2 regions of the Mycobacterium sp. 050272 genome follow, and region 1 is predicted to be linked to the other one. Evidence: predicted binding sites of a transcription regulator. Region 1 holds the regulator's gene; the other holds the start of a gene.
The links. The regulator LexA, encoded in region 1, represses DNA repair genes until DNA is damaged. The targets are predictions, from matches to a motif close to CGAACANNTGTTCG.
Positions count from the first base shown of each region.

Region 2: AAHS21_RS00095 (error-prone DNA polymerase) is a predicted target of LexA. The motif match lies at 6,638-6,651, and genes of this name have one in related genera.

Region 1 is NZ_JBCHKV010000017.1:74,474-84,829, forward strand. Features, by position in the region: gene nrdR (transcriptional regulator NrdR) at 1-420, opposite strand, end outside; gene AAHS21_RS25640 (LysM peptidoglycan-binding domain-containing protein) at 577-1,086, opposite strand; gene lexA (transcriptional repressor LexA) at 1,379-2,080, shown strand; gene AAHS21_RS25650 (hypothetical protein) at 2,098-4,467, opposite strand; gene AAHS21_RS25655 (acyl-CoA dehydrogenase family protein) at 5,014-6,174, opposite strand; gene hflX (GTPase HflX) at 6,250-7,710, opposite strand; gene dapF (diaminopimelate epimerase) at 7,757-8,623, opposite strand; gene miaA (tRNA (adenosine(37)-N6)-dimethylallyltransferase MiaA) at 8,628-9,569, opposite strand; gene AAHS21_RS25675 (hypothetical protein) at 9,566-10,261, opposite strand; gene AAHS21_RS25680 (DMT family transporter) at 10,297-10,356, opposite strand, start outside.
Region 2 is NZ_JBCHKV010000001.1:14,700-25,055, forward strand. Features, by position in the region: gene AAHS21_RS00065 (ATP-binding protein) at 1-490, opposite strand, end outside; gene AAHS21_RS00070 (class I SAM-dependent methyltransferase) at 671-1,276, opposite strand; gene AAHS21_RS00075 (tRNA (cytidine(34)-2'-O)-methyltransferase) at 1,308-1,772, shown strand; gene AAHS21_RS00080 (YciI family protein) at 1,809-2,135, shown strand; gene AAHS21_RS00085 (nitroreductase family protein) at 2,136-2,780, opposite strand; gene AAHS21_RS00090 (TIGR03667 family PPOX class F420-dependent oxidoreductase) at 2,804-3,217, shown strand; gene AAHS21_RS00095 (error-prone DNA polymerase) at 3,325-6,624, opposite strand; gene AAHS21_RS00100 (wax ester/triacylglycerol synthase domain-containing protein) at 6,787-8,130, shown strand; gene otsB (trehalose-phosphatase) at 8,172-9,245, shown strand; gene AAHS21_RS00110 (MaoC/PaaZ C-terminal domain-containing protein) at 9,242-10,117, opposite strand; gene AAHS21_RS00115 (histidine phosphatase family protein) at 10,212-10,356, shown strand, end outside.

The DNA.
Region 1 (10,356 bases):
CTCGCGCTCGAAATCGTCGGCCGACGAAAAGGACCGGTATACCGAGGCGAACCGCAGATAGGCCACCTCGTCCAGGTCACGCAACGGGCCGAGGATCGCCAGGCCGACTTCGTGACTGGGAACCTCCGGCGAGCCCGCGGCACGGACGGTGTCTTCTACCTGCTGGGCCAGCAGATTCAACGCGTCCTCGTCTACCTGGCGGCCCTGGCAGGCGCGGCGCACGCCTTTGATGACCTTTTCGCGACTGAACGGCTCGGTGACACCGCTGCGTTTGACGACGGCCAGGATCGCGGTTTCGACGGTGGTGAACCGGCGTCCGCACTCCGGACAGGATCGGCGGCGCCGAATGGCTTGGCCTTCATCGGTTTCCCGGGAGTCGATCACCCGGGAGTCGGGATGGCGACAGAACGGGCAATGCATGACCGCTCCTTCGCTGTGCCGGCATCTCGGAAGAACACTCCGAGCGTACCCGTGCGCTCCCCCGGCGGGCCAATGCAGCCGCCACGCACGCGCCGTCACCGATGGGAGGACCGAGGAGCCTTGGCGGAGAGCGGTTTTCGCGATACGCGGCTACGGTCAGCCGACCGGCGCGATCAGGGTCTGGCCGGCGGCCAGCGCGGGAGAGCTCAAGTTGTTGAGTTCGCGGATGCGGTCGGCGACCTGGCGGGCCGGCGCCTCCGGCGCGACCCGGTGCGCCACATCCTGAAGGGATTCGCCCGGCTCGACCTGCACGACCGAGAGCCGGTCCGGAACGGGAGCCGTCGCGGAGTCGCCGTTGGCGATCTGACCGAGATTCGCGACCAGGCCCAGCCACAGCGTGATGACGCCGGCCATCAGGGCCAGACCCACCGTTGTCCCCAGCGTGACCGGCCGGCGGCGATGCGATGCTTGCGACACCGAAACACCGGTACCGCGGTAGCGCATCGGCGCCCCGGCCGGCCGGGCCTGCACCGACCGGCGCGACCGCAGCACGCGCTCCTGCTCGTACCGCGGCCGTGCGACGTCATAGCGAGGCCGAGCAACCAGCCCATCGCTGGGGCGCCGCATGTTGCTGGTCCGCGGTGAGACTGTGTGCATGAGCGTCATGGTGCGTTCCTCCGGTCGTCGAATCCTCGCTCGTGTGTTCGACACTATCGCTCGTGTGTTCGAAATCCGAACATTTGAGCGAAGCGTGTCGCACGAGCAAAACGCTAGACCCCGCCACCGACAACTTCTGCCGGTCGCCGTCCCTTCCATGCAGCACAGGTACCCGGTCTACGCAAAAGTTACACACGTGTGATTCAGCCGTTCTAGGGTCTTTAGCCACCATATGCTTGCCATGACACGCCAGTCGAACACATGTTTGATTCTTGAGTTCAGGGAGGCTACATTCAGTGCCATGAGCGACAGCAACGACACCTCGGCGACCGGCCCGGACGGCCGCCTGCGTTCCGTGGATTCATCGCTTACCCAGCGGCAACGCACCATCTTGAATGTCATCCGGGAGTCGGTGACCACCCGTGGTTACCCGCCGAGCATCAGGGAGATCGGCGACGCCGTCGGGCTGACATCGACCTCCTCGGTGGCTCACCAACTGCGCACCCTTGAGCGCAAGGGATATCTGCGCCGCGACCCGAACCGCCCCCGGGCCGTCGATGTCCGCGGCGCCGACGACGCGGTGGCGGCCGCGCCGCTCACCGAGGTCGCCGGGTCCGACGCGTTACCGGAACCGACGTTCGTCCCCGTGCTCGGGCGCATCGCGGCCGGTGGTCCGATCCTGGCCGAGGAGGCCGTCGAGGACGTCTTCCCGCTCCCCCGCGAGCTGGTCGGCGAGGGCACGTTGTTCTTGCTCAAGGTGGTCGGCGACTCGATGGTCGAAGCCGCGATCTGCGACGGCGACTGGGTGGTGGTGCGGCAACAGAATGTCGCCGACAACGGCGACATCGTTGCCGCCATGCTCGACGGTGAGGCCACCGTCAAGACGTTCAAGCGCGCGGGCGGTCAGGTGTGGCTGATGCCGCACAACCCGGCGTTCGATCCCATCCCCGGCAATGACGCGACCGTGCTCGGCAAGGTCGTGACGGTGATCCGCAAGGTATAGCGCCGCGCGCTAGGGCTTCAGTCGGCCTTCACGAAGCCGTTGACCAGCGCGGCTTCCTCGCTGGACAGCCAGATCTCGGCGAGCGTGTCGTGGTAGAGGTCGCTGTCCGGCGTGTAATAAAGGCCGAAGCGAACACTTACCTTGATCGGGTAGCCGTCGGGCATCTGATACGGGTCGTCCAACGGCAGGTGGATCGTCGGGCGCCCGGCGGGGCCTAATGCCCCGATCGAGGCCACCGGTACAAAGTCCGACTCGTCTTCGGCATCCGCGGCTGCGTGCCGTCCCGCCGCTCTGGGTGCGACGCCGGCCGCGGCACCCAGCGCGGCTGCGAGGCTGGCTGCGGCGCCACCCGCGGCGGCCCCACCGGCAGCACCAGACGCGCCGCCGGCGGCACCGGCCAGATCCGGAGGCGTGTGCGGCACGGCGACATCGGGGTACGCGGTCTCCGGCTCCTCGGCGGGATGGGCGGCCTCTTCCTCCTCGGCGCCCGGGTAACCCGCCTCCGGGTAGGCGGCGCCCGGGTAGCCCCCCGCCGGGTAGGCGGCGTCCTCGTCGAGGAGGTCGGGATAGCCGGCGTCCGGATAGCCGCCTTCGGGCGAATAAGCGCCTTCCGGGCCCGCGGCATCGGCGTATTCGTCCTCCGCGACGACGTCGGGATACGCGCTCTGCGGTACGTCGGGACTCTCCGGGTAGCCGACTTCGGGCAGTTCGTCGCCGTATCCGGCGTCGGACAGATCGTCGGCGGACACGACTGGGATGGAGTCGGTGTCGACCGAGTCGGGATCCCGCTCGTCGACCGCCAGCTCATCCCATTCTTCCTCGGTGACGGGATGCGACGGCTCGTCATACCCGCCGTCTTCGTCGATTTCGGCGGTTTCGGGTGAGTGCGGCCACCTGGCCAGCGGCGCGTGTTCGGCGTCCCGGAGATCCGGTTCGTGCGTGTCGGTGAACGACATGTGCTCGGCGTAGTCGGGACCCCAGCCCGGCTCACGCGTGTCCCCGTAGCCGCCGACATCGACATCGCGCTCCAGGTCGTAGGGTGCGCTGTTGCGACCGGCACGGTGCCGGCGCCAGCGCAACGCCACGAACACCACCAGCAGCACCAGAATCAGCAGCGGAACCAGGGCGAACAGGTACCACCAGCTCCAGCTGAACCACTTCTTGGCGTGCGCGGGCATCGCCGAACCGCTCGGCTGGTTCTGCCCCGACACCTGCAGACCCGACAGCAGCGGAGCCAGGTTGGCCGGGTCCGTGGAGAAGGTGTTCTTCGCGCGGTTCCACGAGATCTTGCCGCCGGTGAACTTCTGCGAGATCACGTCGCCGTCGACGGTCTGATCGCCGACCGGCGCGCCCAGCTTTCCGGTGGCACCACGCAGCTTGTCCCAGGCTGCCTTCATGGCGCCCCGCACGACGAAGGCACCATGGTCGGAAGTCCAGAAGATGACCGGCTTGTCGGCCCCGGAGAAGGAGGCGATTCGGCTGTTGGGGCTGATGCCGCCGTCGGACTCGTTAGCGGTGGGGAAACCCAGGTCGCTGCTGACCGGACCACCGACCGATTCGTACTTCGCCAGGATGTCGCTTTCCAGCGCGCTCGCACCGGTCGCCGGGCTGAAGAACACCTTGCCCCCGGCGAAGTTCTGGACGATGCCGTCACCGCCGATGGGATTCGGCCCGCCCTGCTTGGCGCCCAGCGGACCATTGACGCCGCCGGCCGCGCGCCAGGCCATGTTGATGGCCGCGGTGGGATCGATCGCTACCTGTAGGCCCTTGAGCTGCTCGGCCAAATTCGCTGGCTCAGTGGTGAATTCCTTGGTTTTGCGATTCCAGGAGATCTGGCCGCCGCTGAACTTCTGCGAGGACACCTCGCCGTCGTAGGTCTCATCGGAGACCGGGGCGCCCAGGACACCGCCGGAGCTGCCGAGCTTGTCCCAGGCGGCGTTGAGGGCGCCGCGCACGACGAACGCGCCGTGATCGGGCGTCCAATAGATCACCGGCTTGTCGCTGGCCGAAAACGTCGCCACCCGACTGTCCGGGCCCGCCAGACCGGGCACCTCGTTGATGGTCGGAAAGCCCAGATCGCCGGCGGCCGCGCCGCCCAGCATGTCGTATTTCTCCAGGATCGGGCCGTAGATGAATTTCGCCCCGGTGGCCGTGGTGAAGAAGAATTTGCCGCCGTCGAAGTCGCACGCGAAGCCGTCGGCAACCGGGTAGACGTCACCCTTACGGGGTCCGAGCGGAGAGGTGTCGCCGCCCGCCTTCGTCCACTCGGCCATGATGGCGGCTTCGGCGTCACCGATCGGAGACGCTGAAACGGTAGGTGCCAACAGGACGATGGCCAACGCTGTGGTCGCCACGCTGATGAGCGCCCGACCAGCGAGCCTGCGCACGTGACCTCTCTTCCCGTTCACCAAGCCTCCCAGCCGACGGATATGCCCTTTTGCATGGCCATGCCCGTACCCTGCGGCCCCGCGCGCGGTTGGTGCCCCAAACGCGGGTGACGAACCCCACCGAGTTCGTATTATCGCCGGGCTCGCATAACTTTGCTCCAGCGAACAAGAAATACGAAGGCAATTCGCGAATATTACGAAAACGGAGACCACTCCGATGTCGAAATGATGCGGTACGACGATCATGTCGCGACCGATCCTGCCTCAGGACACGCCGGGGGCGGGCGATGACGTGCTCCGTGCAGCCGATGGACATGCGCCGACCGTACGCGAGGCGCCGGCTATCCACTCGAGCAAAGGAGCTATTCATGGGCATCGACTATTTTGCCGTAAACCCAAGCAATGACAGCGTAAGCCGACTATTTGTGCGTGGTTCGTGTCACCATCCGCACGGGTACCGCGCGTCTGCCGACGATTCGTTGTTGCGTGACAGCAAGATTGGTCCACCGACGCCGACGTTAGCCGATATGCGTCCTGATCACGCGGCTAGACCCCGAGGCTGCGCCCGACGATCTCCTTCATGATCTCGGTTGTGCCGCCATAGATCGTCTGCACCCGGGCATCGAGATAGGAACGAGCAACCGAGTATTCGCGCATGTAGCCGTAGCCGCCGTGCAGCTGCAGACACCGATCGATCAGATGCACCTGCTTTTCGGTGGAGTACCACTTGGCCATCGCGGCCTGCTCTGCCGTCAGCTTCTTGTCCAGGTGCAGCCGCAGGAACTCGTCGACCATGATGCGCACCACGGTGGCCTCGGTCGCCAGCTCGGCCAGCACGAAGCGGCTGTTCTGGAAACTGCCGATCGGTTTGCCAAAGGCCTTGCGCTCCTTGGTGTATTGCAGCGTCTGCTCGAGCACCTGCTCCATCGCCGCGGCGGCCATGACCGCGATGTTGATCCGCTCCTGCGGCAAGTTCTGCATCAAATAGATGAAGCCCTTGCCCTCTTCACCGAGCAGGTTTTCGACGGGAACCTTGACGTCGGTGAACGACAGCTCCGCCGTGTCCTGCGCGTCGAGACCGATCTTGTCCAGATGGCGGCCCCGCTCAAAGCCTTCCATGCCGCGCTCGACGGCGAGCAGCGAAAAGCCTTGTGAGCCCTTGTCCGGATCAGTCTGCGCGACGACGATCACCAGGTCGGAGTTGATTCCGTTGGTGATGAACGTCTTTGCGCCGTTGAGCACGTAGTGATCGCCCTGCTTGACCGCGCGGGTCTTGATGCCCTGCAGGTCGCTGCCCGTTCCCGGCTCGGTCATCGCGATCGCGGTGATCATTTCGCCGGTGCAGAACTTCGGCAACCAGCGTTGCTTCTGCTCTTCGTTGGTCAGCTCCAGCAAATACGGCGCGATGATGTCGTTGTGCAGTCCGAAGCCGATTCCGCTGTATCGCCCGGCGGTCGTCTCCTCGGTGATGATCGTGTTGTACCGGAAGTCGGGATTGCCGCCGCCGCCGTACTCTTCGGGCACCGCCATGCCCAGGAATCCCTGCTTGCCGGCCTCGAGCCAGACGCCGCGGTCGACAATTTTCGCCTTCTCCCACTCGTCGTGGTAGGGCGCCACATGGCGCTCGAGGAAGGCCCGGTAGGACTCGCGGAACAGATCGTGTTCGGGTTCAAACAGTGTGCGCTGGTACTTGATTGCACTGCCCATGGATAACCTCCGGCCGCCGGGAACTCTGCCGCCCAAGATATACCAACCAGACGGTTGGTCGGCAGGCGCCCGGGTCTACCCCTGGGGAGTCGAGCCGTTGGCCGTGGCGAATTGCCGCAGGCTCGCGGCCAGGGCCACCGGAACCCGGGCCTTGATCCGCGTGCCAACGGAGTCGTGCTCTTCTTCCTGGACGCGGCCGTCGGCGTGCACGCGGGCCACCAGGTCGCCGCGGTCGTAGGGAATCACCACGTCGACGGCGGCGTCGGTGGGAGCGGCCAGTTCGGCCATCCGCCGGCGCAGCTCGTCGATGCCCTCGCCGGTACGCGCGGAGACGAACACCGCGCCGGGCAGCCCGTGCCGCAGCTTGGCCAGCATCAGGTCGCTCGCGGCGTCGATCTTGTTCACCACCAACAACTCCGGCGGCGGCTCCCCCTGGTGGTCTGAGACCACTTCGGAGACCACCTGGCGCACCGCATTGATCTGGGCGACCGGGTTGACGTCGGAGCCATCCACGACGTGCACCAGCAGATCGGCGTCGACGACCTCCTCCAGCGTCGAACGGAAGGCCTCAACCAGCTGGGTGGGCAGGTGCCGCACAAACCCGACGGTATCGGTGAGCACGAGCGGACGGCCGTCGGGGAACTCGGCACGCCGGGTGGTGGGCTCCAGGGTGGCGAACAGTGCGTCCTGCACCAGCACGCCGGCCCCGGTGAGCGCGTTGAGGAGGCTGGACTTGCCGGCGTTGGTGTAGCCGACGATCGCGACGGACGGCATATCGCTGTGCACGCGGCGACTGCGTTGGGTGTCGCGGGCCTGCTTCATGTCCTTGATCTCGCGGCGCAGCTTGGACATTCGCTCGCGGATGCGGCGCCGGTCGGTCTCGATCTTGGTCTCACCGGGACCACGCAGTCCCACCCCGCCGCCGCTGCCGCCGGCGCGGCCACCGGCCTGCCGCGACATCGACTCACCCCAGCCGCGCAGTCGCGGCAGCATGTACTCCATCTGCGCCAGCGACACCTGGGCCTTACCTTCGCGGCTGGTGGCGTGCTGCGCGAAGATGTCGAGGATCAGCGCGGTGCGATCGATGACCTTGACCTTGACGGCCTTTTCCAGGGCGGTCAGCTGCGCCGGGGACAGTTCACCGTCGCAGATCACGGTGTCGGCGCCGGTGGCCACGACCACGTCGCGCAACTCCTGGGCCTTACCCGAGCCGATGTAGGTCGACGGGTCGGGCTTGTCGCGGCGCTGAATCAGCCCCTCGAGCACCTGCGAGCCGGCGGTTTCGGCCAGCGCCGCCAACTCGGCCAGGCTCGCCTGGTTGTCGGCCGCGCTGCCCTCGGTCCACACGCCCACCAGCACGACGCGTTCCAGCCGCAGCTGTCGGTATTCGACCTCGGAGATGTCGGCGAGTTCGGTCGACAGCCCGGCAACGCGACGCAGTGCCGATCGGTCTTCGAGGGCGAGTTCACCGACACTGGGCTCGGACGCGGGATGGCCGGCCGGCTGTTCGGGGTACGGCAGTTCAGGATGTGTCATAGGCAATTAGCAATAGTGCACGCCAAATCCGTGGCGTGCATCCGAATTATTGGGCGTTCCACCAGTCCTCGCTCACTAGGCCGCGGGCCAGCAGCACCGACGGCCCGCGCAGGAAACTGGTGGCATCGGTGATGGTGACGTCGACGTCACCCCCGGGCACCCGAACGGTCAGCGTGCCGGTGTCGGCCCCGGCGTCGGCGAGGGCAGCAACCGCGGCCGCGACGGTTCCGGTTCCGCAGGAACGGGTTTCACCGACCCCGCGCTCATGGACCCGCATCCGCACCACGCCACCGACCGCCGCGGTGAGTACTTCGACGTTGACGCCGTCGGGGAACTGCGCCCGGTCGAACTGCACCGGCGCGGCGACATCAAGCGCGGCGAGCTCATCGCCACTGAGCTGCGGGTCGACGCACGCCAGGTGCGGATTGCCGACGTCGATCGCCAACCCCCGCAGGCGCCGGCCGCCGACGACAGCCTCCCCCGCGCCCATCCGGTTGGCCTTGCCCATGTCGACGGTGACGTCGGCGTTGGTGGCGTCGGCGTGGTGCATGGTGACCATCCGCGGCCCCGCCAGCGATCCGACGACGAACTCGTCGCGGGTCTCCAGGCCGCTGGCACGCAGGTAGTGGGCGAACACCCGCACTCCGTTGCCGCACATCTGCGCGGTCGACCCGTCGGCGTTGCGATAGTCCATGTACCAGTCGTCCGCGCCGACACCGTCGGGCAGCCGATCCAGCACGCCGACTTCCAGGGCGGCGCCCGCGGTGGTGATCCGCAGCACACCGTCGGCGCCCAGCCCGCGGCGGCGGTCGCACAGCGCGGCCACCCCGGCCGGGGTGAGCGACAGCTCGGCGTCCAGGTCGGGCAGCAGCACGAAGTCGTTCTGGGTGCCATGGCCCTTCGCGAAGATCACCTGTTCAGGGTACGTGCCGCCACGCCCGCAAGGTGTCGGCGACGACGCGGGCGCGGTCGGACTCGGTCGCGGCGCCCACGTCGACCCAGTGCACGCGGTGATCACGGCGAAACCACGATCGTTGCCTTCGCACGTAGCGGCGGGTGCCCACGAACGTCAGCTCCTGCGCGCCGCGCAACGCCGCGGGGTCGTCGGCATCGAGCGCGGCAAGGACCTGCGCGTAACCCAGCGCGCGTGACGCGGTGACGCCGTCGCGCAGGCCTTCGAGCAGCAGCGCACGCACCTCCTCGACCAGGCCCTGGGCGAACATAGTGTCGGTGCGTCGTGCCAATCTCTCGTCGAGAATCGTTGTGTCACAATCCAATCCGATGATAGCGCTGCCCCAGCGGGGTGCGCCGATACGGGGCGCGGACGCCGCGTACGGCCGGCCGGTGAGCTCGACAACCTCGAGCGCGCGCACCGTGCGGCGGCCATCGGTGGGCAGGATCGCCGCGGCGGCGGCCGGGTCGCGGCGGGCCAGCTCGGCGTGCAGCACGCCGACGCCGACCTCGGCGAGCCGTTGTTCCCAGCGGGCCCGCACCGCGGGGTCGGTGGCGGGAAACGTCCAGTCGTCCAGCAGCGACTGGACGTAGAGCATCGAACCGCCGACGATGACCGGCACCGCGCCGCGGGCCGCGATCGCCTCGATATCCGCGGCGGCGGCTCGCTGATAGCGGGCGACGGTCGCGGTCTGGGTGACGTTCAGGACGTCGAGCTGGTGATGCGGGATGCCGCGACGTTCGTCGACGGGCAGCTTGGCGGTCCCGATGTCCATGCCGCGGTAGAACTGCATGGCGTCGGCGTTGACGATCTCGGCGCTCACCTCGCCGCTGAGTTGCTCGACGACGTCGAGGGCCAGCTGCGACTTGCCGGTCCCGGTGGGGCCGATGATCGCCAGTGGTCTCATGGCTGCCAGGCTCCGGCGAAGTAGCCCACACCGTAGGGCGCTCCCCGGTACAGCTCCTTGGCCGAACGTGGCCCCGGCTCGGTCAGGCCGGCCAGCACCTGGAATGCGACCCGCCCCAGGATCTGTTCCGGCAGCCCGGCCAGCGCGGCGATGTCACCGCTGGCCAACGCGTCGTCCAGGGCCCGCTGGGCATCGGGGCTCGCGGGGTCGAAGGCGCCGGGCGCACCCGCGGTCAGGGTGTTCGCGCCGTCGGCGACGACCAGCACGCCGAGCGGATCGGACGCACGGTCGATCTCAGCCCGCAGCCGCCGGCCCATCTCCAGCGCGGTGTCGACGTGGTGATCGCCGCGATAGACGCGGACCCGCGCGTCGGCCTCGGGACGGACCTGGCCACGCAGCCAGCCCGCAATCAACGCGCAGAGCGGGAGGTCGGCCACCGCATCGGCCGGGCCGGCGGCCCGCGCCGACAGGCGGACGCGCACATCGGCGCCGTAGCCGCCAAAGCTGCCGATCCCGTCGGGGCCCAGCACCTCATCGGCGTCGGCCGTGCCGATCACGACCCACCGCGGCGGCAACAGCGCGGCCCCCGCCAGCACCGCCGTGGCCAGGTCGGCCAATTCGGCGGCCGCCGCGCCGGCCAGCTCGGGAACAAGCAGCGGCGTGGAGGGAACGATCGCGATGGCGCTCAGCACGACATCAAACTAATCGACGCCCAGGACACCGACCGTCAGCTGCGGCACTCCGCCTCGGCCAGGCGCACCTCGCCCGATCGGCGCAGCGCTTTTTT
Region 2 (10,356 bases), on a different contig from region 1:
CCCGGTCCCGCACCCCGATGCTGTTGTCGCTCACCTTGTCCAGCAGCGACTGACCGCCGCCCAGCAGCGTGCCCACTCCCGTGCGGACATCGGGAGTGACGTCGGTGTCCGCCAGCCGGGTCTGCAGCTCACCCTTGCGGGCGTCATAGTTCTTCTTCGCGCCCTCGATGTCGCGCCCGGTGGAGTTCGCCAACAGGGCGACGTCCAGTGCCGACATGTATTTGGTGAGTGCCGGCAGCAAGTCGGCGCGCGCGGCGGCCAACCGTAGGCCGCTGGAGCTCGACATGGCTGTGTTGACGCGCAGCCCGCCGAAAATCGCCGCCAGAGTAAGCGGGACCAGCACAATCGCCAGCACCTTCCACCCGACCGGCCAATTGCTGGGCGACCAGGCCGGCGGACGTTTCGCCGGTGCCGCCGCGCGGGACTTGGCCTGGGCCAACCCGGTGGGTGCCGCCCCGGGCGAACTGGCCGGGCGGTTGAACATCGTCATGTGGTACCGGCCGCTGCGCCGACACCGCGCATCGAAAGAAACGAGAGGCTCATGAACTTCCTGCTGTTATTCCGCTCCCCCCGCGCCACGACGCGCGAGCGGTAAACGCGTGGCAATTCGACGAGTATGACAGCCCGAGGCCCAGCTCACCAGAATCGTTACTGAGCAGATAGCCAGGGCCTACGCGGCCCGCAGGAGCGCGACGAGGAAGTCGGAGTCGTCGGTGAACGGTCGCAGATCCCAACTGGACAGCAGCACATCGGGAGCGAACCCGGCGGCCGCCGCGTGCTGAAGAAAATCGGCGAACTCGTAGTCGCGCCCGGCGCCGAATCCGATCACCGCTCGACCGTCGTCGGCGAGGTGGGCGCGTAGCCGCTTTAGCACCTGCCCGCGAGTACTCGGCGCGAGGAACGCCATCACGTTGCCGGCGGACACGATCACGTCGAAAGGTTCGGCGATGCCGCGCGCGGGCAAGTCCAGCTCGGCGAGATCGCCGACCAGCCACTGCGGGCCCGGATAGTCCTGCGCGGCCGCGGCGATCAGCGCCGGGTCAACGTCGACGCCGACGACCTGATGACCGACCGTGGCCAGATAGCCACCCACCCGTCCGGGGCCGCAGCCGGCGTCGAGGATGCGGGCGCCGCGGGGCACCATGGCGTCGATCATGCGGGCCTCGCCGACCAGATCCTTGCCGTCGCGGGCCATGGACCGGAAGCGCTCGATGTACCAGTCCGAGTGTCCCGGATCGGCCGCAACCTTGCGCATCCAGATGCTCTGCTCGACCATGCCGCAATTATCGCCGTGTGAAGATGGCCGTGTGTTCCGGCTGCTGTTCTACTCGCCGCGCATCGCACCCAACACGGGCAACGCCATCCGGACGGCCGCGGCCACCGGCGCCGAATTGCATCTGGTTGAGCCGATGGGCTTCGACCTCTCCGAATCCAAGGTGCGCCGCGCCGGATTGGACTACCACGACCTCGCCTCGGTCACCGTGCACGCGACGCTGCAGGCCGCGTGGGAGGTCTTGAGGCCGGCGCGGGTGTACGCGTTCACCGCGCATGCGCCGACATCGTTCGCCGACGTCGCCTATCAACCCGGTGATGTGCTGATGTTCGGTCCGGAACCCGACGGGCTGGACGCACAAACCCTGGCCGACAGCCACGTCACCGGCCAGGTACGCATCCCGATGCTGGCCGGCCGTCGGTCGCTGAACCTGTCCAATGCCGCGGCGATCGCAATCTACGAGGCCTGGCGCCAGCACGGCTATCCCGGCGCGGTGTAGCGATGAGTCCGGGGCCGGGCGCGAGTCAGCCTTGATATGCCCACCTTCATCACGATCGGATACGGCAACGAGGCCGGATACCGCCAATTGAGTGACGACCGTCGACGGGCCGCGCACACCCGCGATGACGAACTCAGTGCGTCCGGAGCGCTGATCGGTCGCGCCGGCGATCCCGTCCAGGTACGCAATCACGACGGCGCGGGGCCGAGCGTCGAGCCGGGCGCATTCCTGCGATCGACACTGCCGATCGCGGGGTTCGCGGTGATCGAGGCTGACGATCTCGACGCGGCGATCGAGCGGGTGAGCCAGACTCCGTGCGCGATGGCGTACGGGGTCGTCGAGGTCTGGCCGCTACAGCCCTGACTACCAGGTATTCCAGTGCGTCAAGGTCTCGCCCGGCAACCGCTTGGCCGGGCGGAAGTCGGTGCCTTTGGTGTAGGCGATCGGGAACAGCCCACCCTGGCTGAACTCCTCGTACGGGATGCCGAGCACCTCGGCGGCCTTGCGCTCGCCGTCGCCGAGCAGGTGCAGCGTCGTCCAGCAGGAGCCCAGCCCGCGGGAGCGCAGCGCCAGGCAGAAGCTCCAGACCGCCGGGAACAGCGACGCCCAGAACGAGACGCCGCCCAGTGGCGACTTGCCTTCGCGGCCCGCGATGCACGGGATCATCAGCACCGGCGCCTCGTGGATGTGCTCGGCGAGATACATCGCCGAGTCCACGACCTTGGGCATCCGCTCGCTGCGGGTGTCGCCTTCGCCGTAATCGGGTTTCGGCGCGGACAGGTAGGGCTGGGCGTGCGACAGGTAGATCTCGCCGATCGCCTTCTTCTTCTCGGCGTCCTCGACGAACACCCACTGCCAACCCTGCGAGTTGGAACCGGTCGGCGCCTGCAACGCCAGCTCGAGGCATTCCATCAGGACCTCGCGAGACACCGGCTTGTCGAAGTCGAGGCGCTTGCGTACCGAGCGGGTGGTGGTGAGGACTTCGTCGAACGACAAGTTGAGGGTCATAGGTGGAGGCTACATTCGGTTTCATGAGCGTCGAACTGACACAAGAAGTTTCCAGCAGGCTGACATCCGACAACTTTGGCTGGCTGACGACCGTCGCCAAATCGGGTCAGCCGGTCCCCCGGCTGATCTGGTTCTACTTCGACGGCGCGGAGCTGACGGTGTACTCCATGCCCCAGGCCGGCAAGGTCGCCCACATCGAGGCGCACCCGCAGGTGAGCCTGAACCTGGATTCCGACGGCAACGGCGGCGGCATCATCGTGATCGGGGGAATCGCGAGGGTCGATGCGGTCGACGTGAATTGTCGAGACGACGAGCCCTACTGGGCCAAGTACAGCGCGGCCGCGGAGCAGTTAGAGGCCGAGGGCATATCGATGGACGCGTTCAGCACGCGACTGAGGATCACGCCGACGAAGGTGTGGACGACGCCGACGGGCTGAGCCCGGGGTCGCTAGGGCGGAGGAGGCGGCCCGTCGGGCGGAATCGCGCCGCCAAAACCTCGCCGCCAGTGCACGTTCGGCGCGGGTCTCTGCGGGTCGCGGGATTTCTAGCGGAAGTCGCGCGACTTGGAGCCGACGGCCAGGGTGATGCGGCCCAACCGCTCGGCCACGACGGTGACTGCGCCGCTGGCATTTTGGACCTGACCGCGCACCAGCAGCGCCGGTGCCGTGTTCGCGAGCTTGCGGTGTCGCGCCCACACCCCGGGCGTGCAGAGCACGTTGACCATTCCGGTCTCGTCCTCGAGGTTGATGAACGTCACCCCCTGCGCCGTGGCGGGTCGCTGCCGATGGGTCACCGCACCGGCGATCAGCACGCGGTCGCCGTCGGGCACGTCGAGCAGCTCGTCGGCGGGCACCACCCCCATCGCGTTCAGGTCGGCCCGCAAGAACTGGGTCGGGTAGCTGTCCGGGGAGATACCGGTGGCCCACACGTCGGCGGCGGCCAGTTCCAGCTCGCTCATTCCGGGCAGCGCCGGGATGTGCGACGACGAACCCACGCCGGGCAACCGGTCCGGCCGTTGGGTGGCGGCGGCTCCGGCCGCCCACAACGCCTCGCGCCGCGATGTCCCGAAGCAGCCCAGCGCCCCGGCCGTCGCCAGCGCTTCGGTCTGCGGCACCGAGAGCTGCAACCGGGTGGTCAGGTCAAGCAGAGATATGAACGCGCCGTTGGCTTTTCGCTCCTGGACCAGTTGTTCGGCGAGGTCGTCGCCGATATGACGGACCGCACCCAGCCCGAGGCGGACCTCGGTGCCGGCGTTTTCCAGCGTGGCGTGCGCCAGGCTGGCGTTGACGTCCGGGCCGTGCACCAGCACGCCGTGTCGGCGCGCATCGGCCACCAGCGACTGCGGTGAATAGAACCCCATCGGTTGGGCACGCAGCAGCGCGGCACAGAACGCGGCCGGGTGGTGCAGCTTGTACCACGACGAGTAGAACACCAGCGACGCGAAGGACAGCGCATGACTTTCCGGAAAGCCGAAATTGGCGAACGCTTCCAGCTTTTCATAGGTCCGGTCGATCACCTCGTCGGTGGCGCCGTGCAATGCGCGCATGCCCTCGTAGAACCTGCCACGCAGCCGTTGCATCCGCTCGGTCGAACGCTTGGACCCCATGGCGCGGCGCAGCTGATCGGCCTCGGCGGCCGAGAAGCCGGCGCAGTCGACCGCGAGCTGCATCAGCTGCTCCTGAAAAAGCGGCACTCCCAGCGTCTTTCGCAGCGCCGGCTCCATGGACGGATGATCGTAGACCACCGGGTCGATGCCGTTGCGCCGCCGGATGTAGGGGTGCACCGACCCGCCCTGGATGGGCCCGGGCCGGATCAGTGCGACCTCGACCACCAGGTCGTAGAAGATCCGCGGCCGCAGCCTGGGCAGGGTGGCCATCTGTGCGCGCGACTCCACCTGGAACACCCCGACGGAATCGGCGCGCTGCAGCATCTCGTACACGCCCGCCTCGGAGAGATCGAGGCGGGCCAGGTCGACCTCGATGCCTTTGTGTTCGGCCACCAGGTCTTTCGCGTAGTGCAGCGCCGAGAGCATACCCAGACCGAGTAGGTCGAACTTCACCAAACCGATGGCCGCACAGTCGTCCTTGTCCCATTGCAGGACGCTGCGATTCTCCATCCGCGCCCACTCCACCGGGCACACGTCGGCGATCGGGCGGTCGCAGATCACCATGCCGCCGGAGTGAATGCCCATGTGCCGCGGCAGGTTCCGGATCTGGATTGCCAGGTCGATCACCTGTTCCGGGATGTCCTCGATGTCGGACGAGTCGGCAAGCCCGTTCCAGTGGCTGATCTGCTTGCTCCAGGCGTCCTGCTGTCCCTGCGAGTAACCCAGGGCGCGCGCCATGTCGCGCACCGCGATCTTGCTTCGGTAGGTGATGACGTTGGCAACCTGGGCGGCATAGTCGCGGCCGTATTTGTCGTAGACGTACTGGATGACCTTTTCGCGCTGATCCGACTCGATGTCCATGTCGATGTCGGGCGGCCCGTCGCGGGCCGGTGATAAGAAACGCTCGAACAACAACTCGTTGACCACCGGATCGACCGCGGTGACACCCAGGGCGTAACAGACCGCGGAGTTGGCCGCCGATCCCCTGCCCTGGCACAGGATGTTGTTGCACCGGCAGAACCGGGCTATATCGTGCACCACCAGGAAATAGCCCGGAAACCTCAGTTGGGCAATGACTTTCAACTCATGCTCGATCTGGGCGTAGGCGCGCGGCGCGCTCTCGGGGAGCCCGTAGCGGTCGCGTGCGCCCGCCATCACCAACTGCCGCAACCAGCTGTCCTCGGTGTATCCGTCTGGCACGTCGAACGGTGGCAGCGAAGGCGCGATCAATGCCAGCCCGAACGCGCACTGCTCGCCGAGTTCGGCCGCGGCGGTCACCACCTCGGGCCGCCGCGCGAACAGCCGGGCCATCTCCTCGCCGGACCGCAGGTGTGAGCCACCCAGCGGAGCCAGCCATCCGGCGGCCGATTCCAGTGACTGCCGGGCCCGGATCGCGCCCATCGCCATGGCCAGCCGCCGGCGCGACGGGTGAGCGAAATGTGCTGCGGTGGTCGCGACGACGCCGACCCCGAACCGCGGCGCCATCCCCGCCAATGTCGCGTTGCGTTCGTCGTCGAGCGGCTGGCCGTGATGGGTCAACTCGATGCTGACCCGGCCCGCGCCGAAGCGGTCCACCAGGTCGGCCAGCGCCGCCGCCGCGGCGTCCGGCCCGCCATCGGAAAGCGCTTGGCGGACATGGCCTTTACGGCATCCCGTCAGGATGTGCCAATGCCCGCCCGCGGCTTCGGTCAGCGTGTCGATGTCGAAGCGCAGCTTGCCCTTCGCACCGCCGGCCAGATGCGCCGCGGCCAGCTGCCGCGACAGCCGCCGGTAACCCTCCGGGCCGCGGGCCAGCACCAGCAGGTGCGGGCCGGGTGGATCCGGGTTCTCGGTACGAGCGCCGGGCCCCAAAGACAGCTCGGCACCGAACACGGTGCGTATGTCGAGTTCGGCGGCGGCCTCGGCGAACCGCACCGCCCCGTACAAACCGTTGTGGTCGGTCAGCGCCAGCGCCCGCAGATCCAGCCGGGCGGCCTCCTCGACCAACTCCTCGGGCGTGCTGGCGCCGTCCAGAAAGCTGTATGCCGAATGCGCGTGCAGCTCGGCATACGAAACGGAATGAGCGGCCGACGGACGGGCCGTGCGGCCACCGTCCGGTGGTCGATAGGCCGGACGCTTGTGCGAGAAGGGGGCCTCATGCGCCGGGCCGGATGGGGTGGGCGCGCCGGCATGGCGCGGCTTGCCGTCGAGCAGCCGCTCGAGTTCCGCCCAGCTCCGCGGCTCATTGCTAAAACCCACACGCACAGTGTATCGAACGCATGTTCGATTTAGTGCGGGGTTGTTAAAGCGGTTGTTAAACGGGTCTTCAACTTCTAAACACAGTCTTAACGGACTGGGATCTACCGCGACGGGGGCGTGGCGACCGATACTGGTACGGGGCAACTAGGGCGGGAACTGAAAATGGTACAGCTGACCACGGCATTGGATTCGGGCTTTCGCACTGCGGCGGACCCTGACCGGCAGGCAAGTACGGCGACGGGCGCGGTCGCCATCGTCGACGGCGCCGTTCCGAACCTGGGACGCCTCAAAGCGCTTCTGGCAGAACGCATTCAGTCGATACCGCGATGCACCCAGGTGTTGCGGACACATCCGTTCAGCGGTACCCAGCACTGGACCGACGATCCGGGTTTCGACCTCGCCCATCACCTGCGCCGGGTCGCGGTTCCCCGCCCCGGCGATGAAGCCGACCTGTCTCGAGCCATCGCCCACGCCCTGGAACGCCCCGTCGAACTGGACCGGCCGCTGTGGGAGTGCTGGGTCATCGAGGGACTGAGCGGCAAGTGGGCGATCCTGATGAAGGTTCACCACCACCTTGCCGACGCCACGCCAGCGGCCCACCTGCTCACCAGGCTGTGCGACGACGCCGACAACGAGATATTCGCCAACCACGTTGTACCCGAGGATGATTCGACCCCAGCCCCGAAGCGGGGCTGGGCCGAGACGCTCTGGCGAGCCTCGACCGCCGCAACCACCGTCACCAGCACGCTGGCCGAGACGGTCTGGTCGGCGGCCCGTGCTTCGTCGGCCGGCCCGGCGGTCACGATGCGGCGCTACAGCACGGTGCGCGTTCCCCTCGCCGCCGTCGACGCGGTCTGCGGCAAGTTCCGGGTGAGCACCAACGACGTCGCGCTCGCCGCCATCACCGAGGGCTTCCGGACCGTACTGCTACACCGCGGCGAACAACCGCGCGCGGGTTCGTTGCGCACCCTGGAGAAGACGTATCTGCCTGTCGAGCATGACGATCCGGTGCAACGCCTGCGAATTGTGCACAGCAGCTTGAACCAGCCGGCGCCCGTGCGGCAATCCACCAGCATCGTGGATCTGGCAACCAGTTCCATGCCATTCACCTTGTGCGCCAAGGCAGTTCGATTGGTGATGAGCCGACTCCCACAACCTGGCATCGTGACGCTGGCCACCAATGCGCCGGGGCCTCGGTACCGGTTGGGGCTGATGGGCGCAACCGTGGAACGCCTGCTGCCGATCCCGCCGACGGCTTCGCAGCTGTCCAGCGGAGTCGCGGTGCTGAGCTACGGCGACGAGCTGATCTTCGGGATCACCGCCGATTACGACGCCGCCCCCGAACTCCAGCAGCTCGCCAGCGGCATCGAACGCGAGATGGCGCGACTGACGGCACTGAGCCAAGACTCCGTCCTGCTGTTCACCAAGGATCGCCGTAAGCGCCGGGCCGGCACGCTGCGGGGCGGCGTGCCCCGCGCGCACCCGACCGCGCGAGCGCGACACTGACCCGACCCGAGCGGCATTGATCACCGTGAGAGGGTTGATCGGTGCCATCGGTCACCATCGACCCGCGCCGCCACGACGCGGTGCTGTTTGAGCGAGACGTCGACTCCGCGCCGGTAGCGCGACTGCGCGAGGCCGGGGTGCGCGTCGCCCTGGGCGTTGAGGACCCGGCCGCGACCGCCGACCGGCTGGGCGTGCGGGCGGGCCGCAGTGTGGTCGTCGCGGCCAGCGACACGGTGGCCACGGCCGCGCGCGATGCCGGATTCGCTTTGGTGATCGGTGCGCAGGACCTGGGTGATGTCACGGTCCGCACCGGGGACCTGCGGATGTCGCAGCTGCCCGACGCGTCGCAGCTGCTTGGCGAGGACCTCGCGGCCCGGCGCCCGGCGGCGTTCTTCGACTTCGACGGCACGCTCTCGGACATCGTCAACGATCCGGACTCGGCGCAGCTGGTCGCCGGTGCGGCCGACGCGCTGCAGCGGTTGGCCGCGCGCTGCCCGGTCGCGATCCTGTCCGGCCGCGACCTCGCCGACGTCACGGCACGCGTCGGCCTGCCGGGTCTCTGGTATGCCGGCAGCCATGGATTCGAACTGACCGCGCCCGACGGAACGCATCACCAAAACGACGCCGCGGCCGCGGCCATACCGGTGCTGGAATCCGCGGCCGCTCAGCTGCGCGAGCGGCTCGGGTCGATTCCGGGGGTCAGGGTGGAGCACAAGCGGTTTGGCGTTGCCGTGCACTATCGCAACGCGGCGCGAGATCGCGTCGGCGAGGTGACGGCAGTGGTGCGCGCCGCGGGTCAGCGCGAGGCGCTTCGGGTGACCACCGGCCGTGAGGTCATCGAGCTACGCCCGGACATCGACTGGGACAAGGGCAAGACGCTGCACTGGGTCCTCGAGCACCTGGACGGATCGGCGGGCCTGACACCGATCTTTTTCGGCGACGACATCACCGACGAGGACGCGTTCGACGCGGTGCACCCGGACGGAATCCCAATCCTGGTGCGGCACAACGACGACGGCGACCGGGCTACCGCCGCGCAGTTCGCGCTGGACAGCCCGGCCGCCGCGGCCGACTTCGTCGATCGCCTGGCGCGCCAGTTGGCCGCCGCCCGCTAGCTCTGCGCGTATTCGACCGCGCCGTCGTCGAGCACGACTCGTCCCGCCTCGGCGCCCTGCGCACCCGAAGCCGTGGTGCGAAAGACCGCCTTGCCCGGCTCGGTGCGCCAGATCAGCGTGGTCAACGTCTCGCCGGGAAACACCGGCGAGCTGAAGCGCGCGTCGATCGAGGTGATGTTCGCGGCCTGCCCGCCGCCGAGCTCAGCGACCAGCGCGCGGCCCGCCACCCCATAGCTGCACAGCCCGTGCAGGATCGGCTTGGGGAAACCGGCCAACTCCCGGGCGAACCACGGGTCGCTGTGCAGCGGGTTGCGGTCACCGGAGAGCCGGTAGATCAGCGCCTGGTCCTCGCGGGTGGGCAGGGCCCGGGTGATGTCGGGCTCGCGATCCGGGAATTCCGGCGCGAGGGGGCGCTGACCCGGTTGCCCACCGAACCCGCCCGCGCCGCGGACCACAAAGGTGGTCGACGTTTCGGCGATCAGCTCCTGAGTATCCGGGTCGGTGCCGCGGCCACGCAGCATCACCACCGCGTTCTTGCCCTCGCCCTTGTCCTGAATGTCGGTGACCTCGGTGACCACCGACAACTTGCCCGCCGGGGGCAGCGGCGCGTGCAGCCGGATCCCTTGCGAACCGTGTAGCAGCATCGCCCAGTTGAAATCTCCGATCTTGCCCGCCGCCCCGAACGCCGGGCAGCAGATCACCGCGTAGGTGGGCAGCACCTGCTGGGTGATCTCGTGGCTGTTCTCGGTGGTGAACGACAGGTCGTCGAGCCCCGCGCCGACGCCGAGGGCGTAGAGCAGGGTGTCCCGGTCGGTCCAGTCGAACAACTTCGGCTCGGTCACCGCACCGACAGCACTCGGGTCAATCGCCATGCGAGTCTCCTCTCGACTACCAGATTCACGCTTTTGCGCACTCAACCATTGCAAACCCTTCCCCATGGGGCAGTCGGCAGGGCAGGCTATCGACATGGCCACGCGCAGCATGATCGGAAAGGCCTTCTGGAAAACAGGGGCCGTACTCGCGGCAACGCTCATCGTCGGTGCCTGCGGGGGGTCGACGCAGGCGCGCGCCATCACGTTGACGTTCATCCGAAACGCCCAGACCCAAGCCG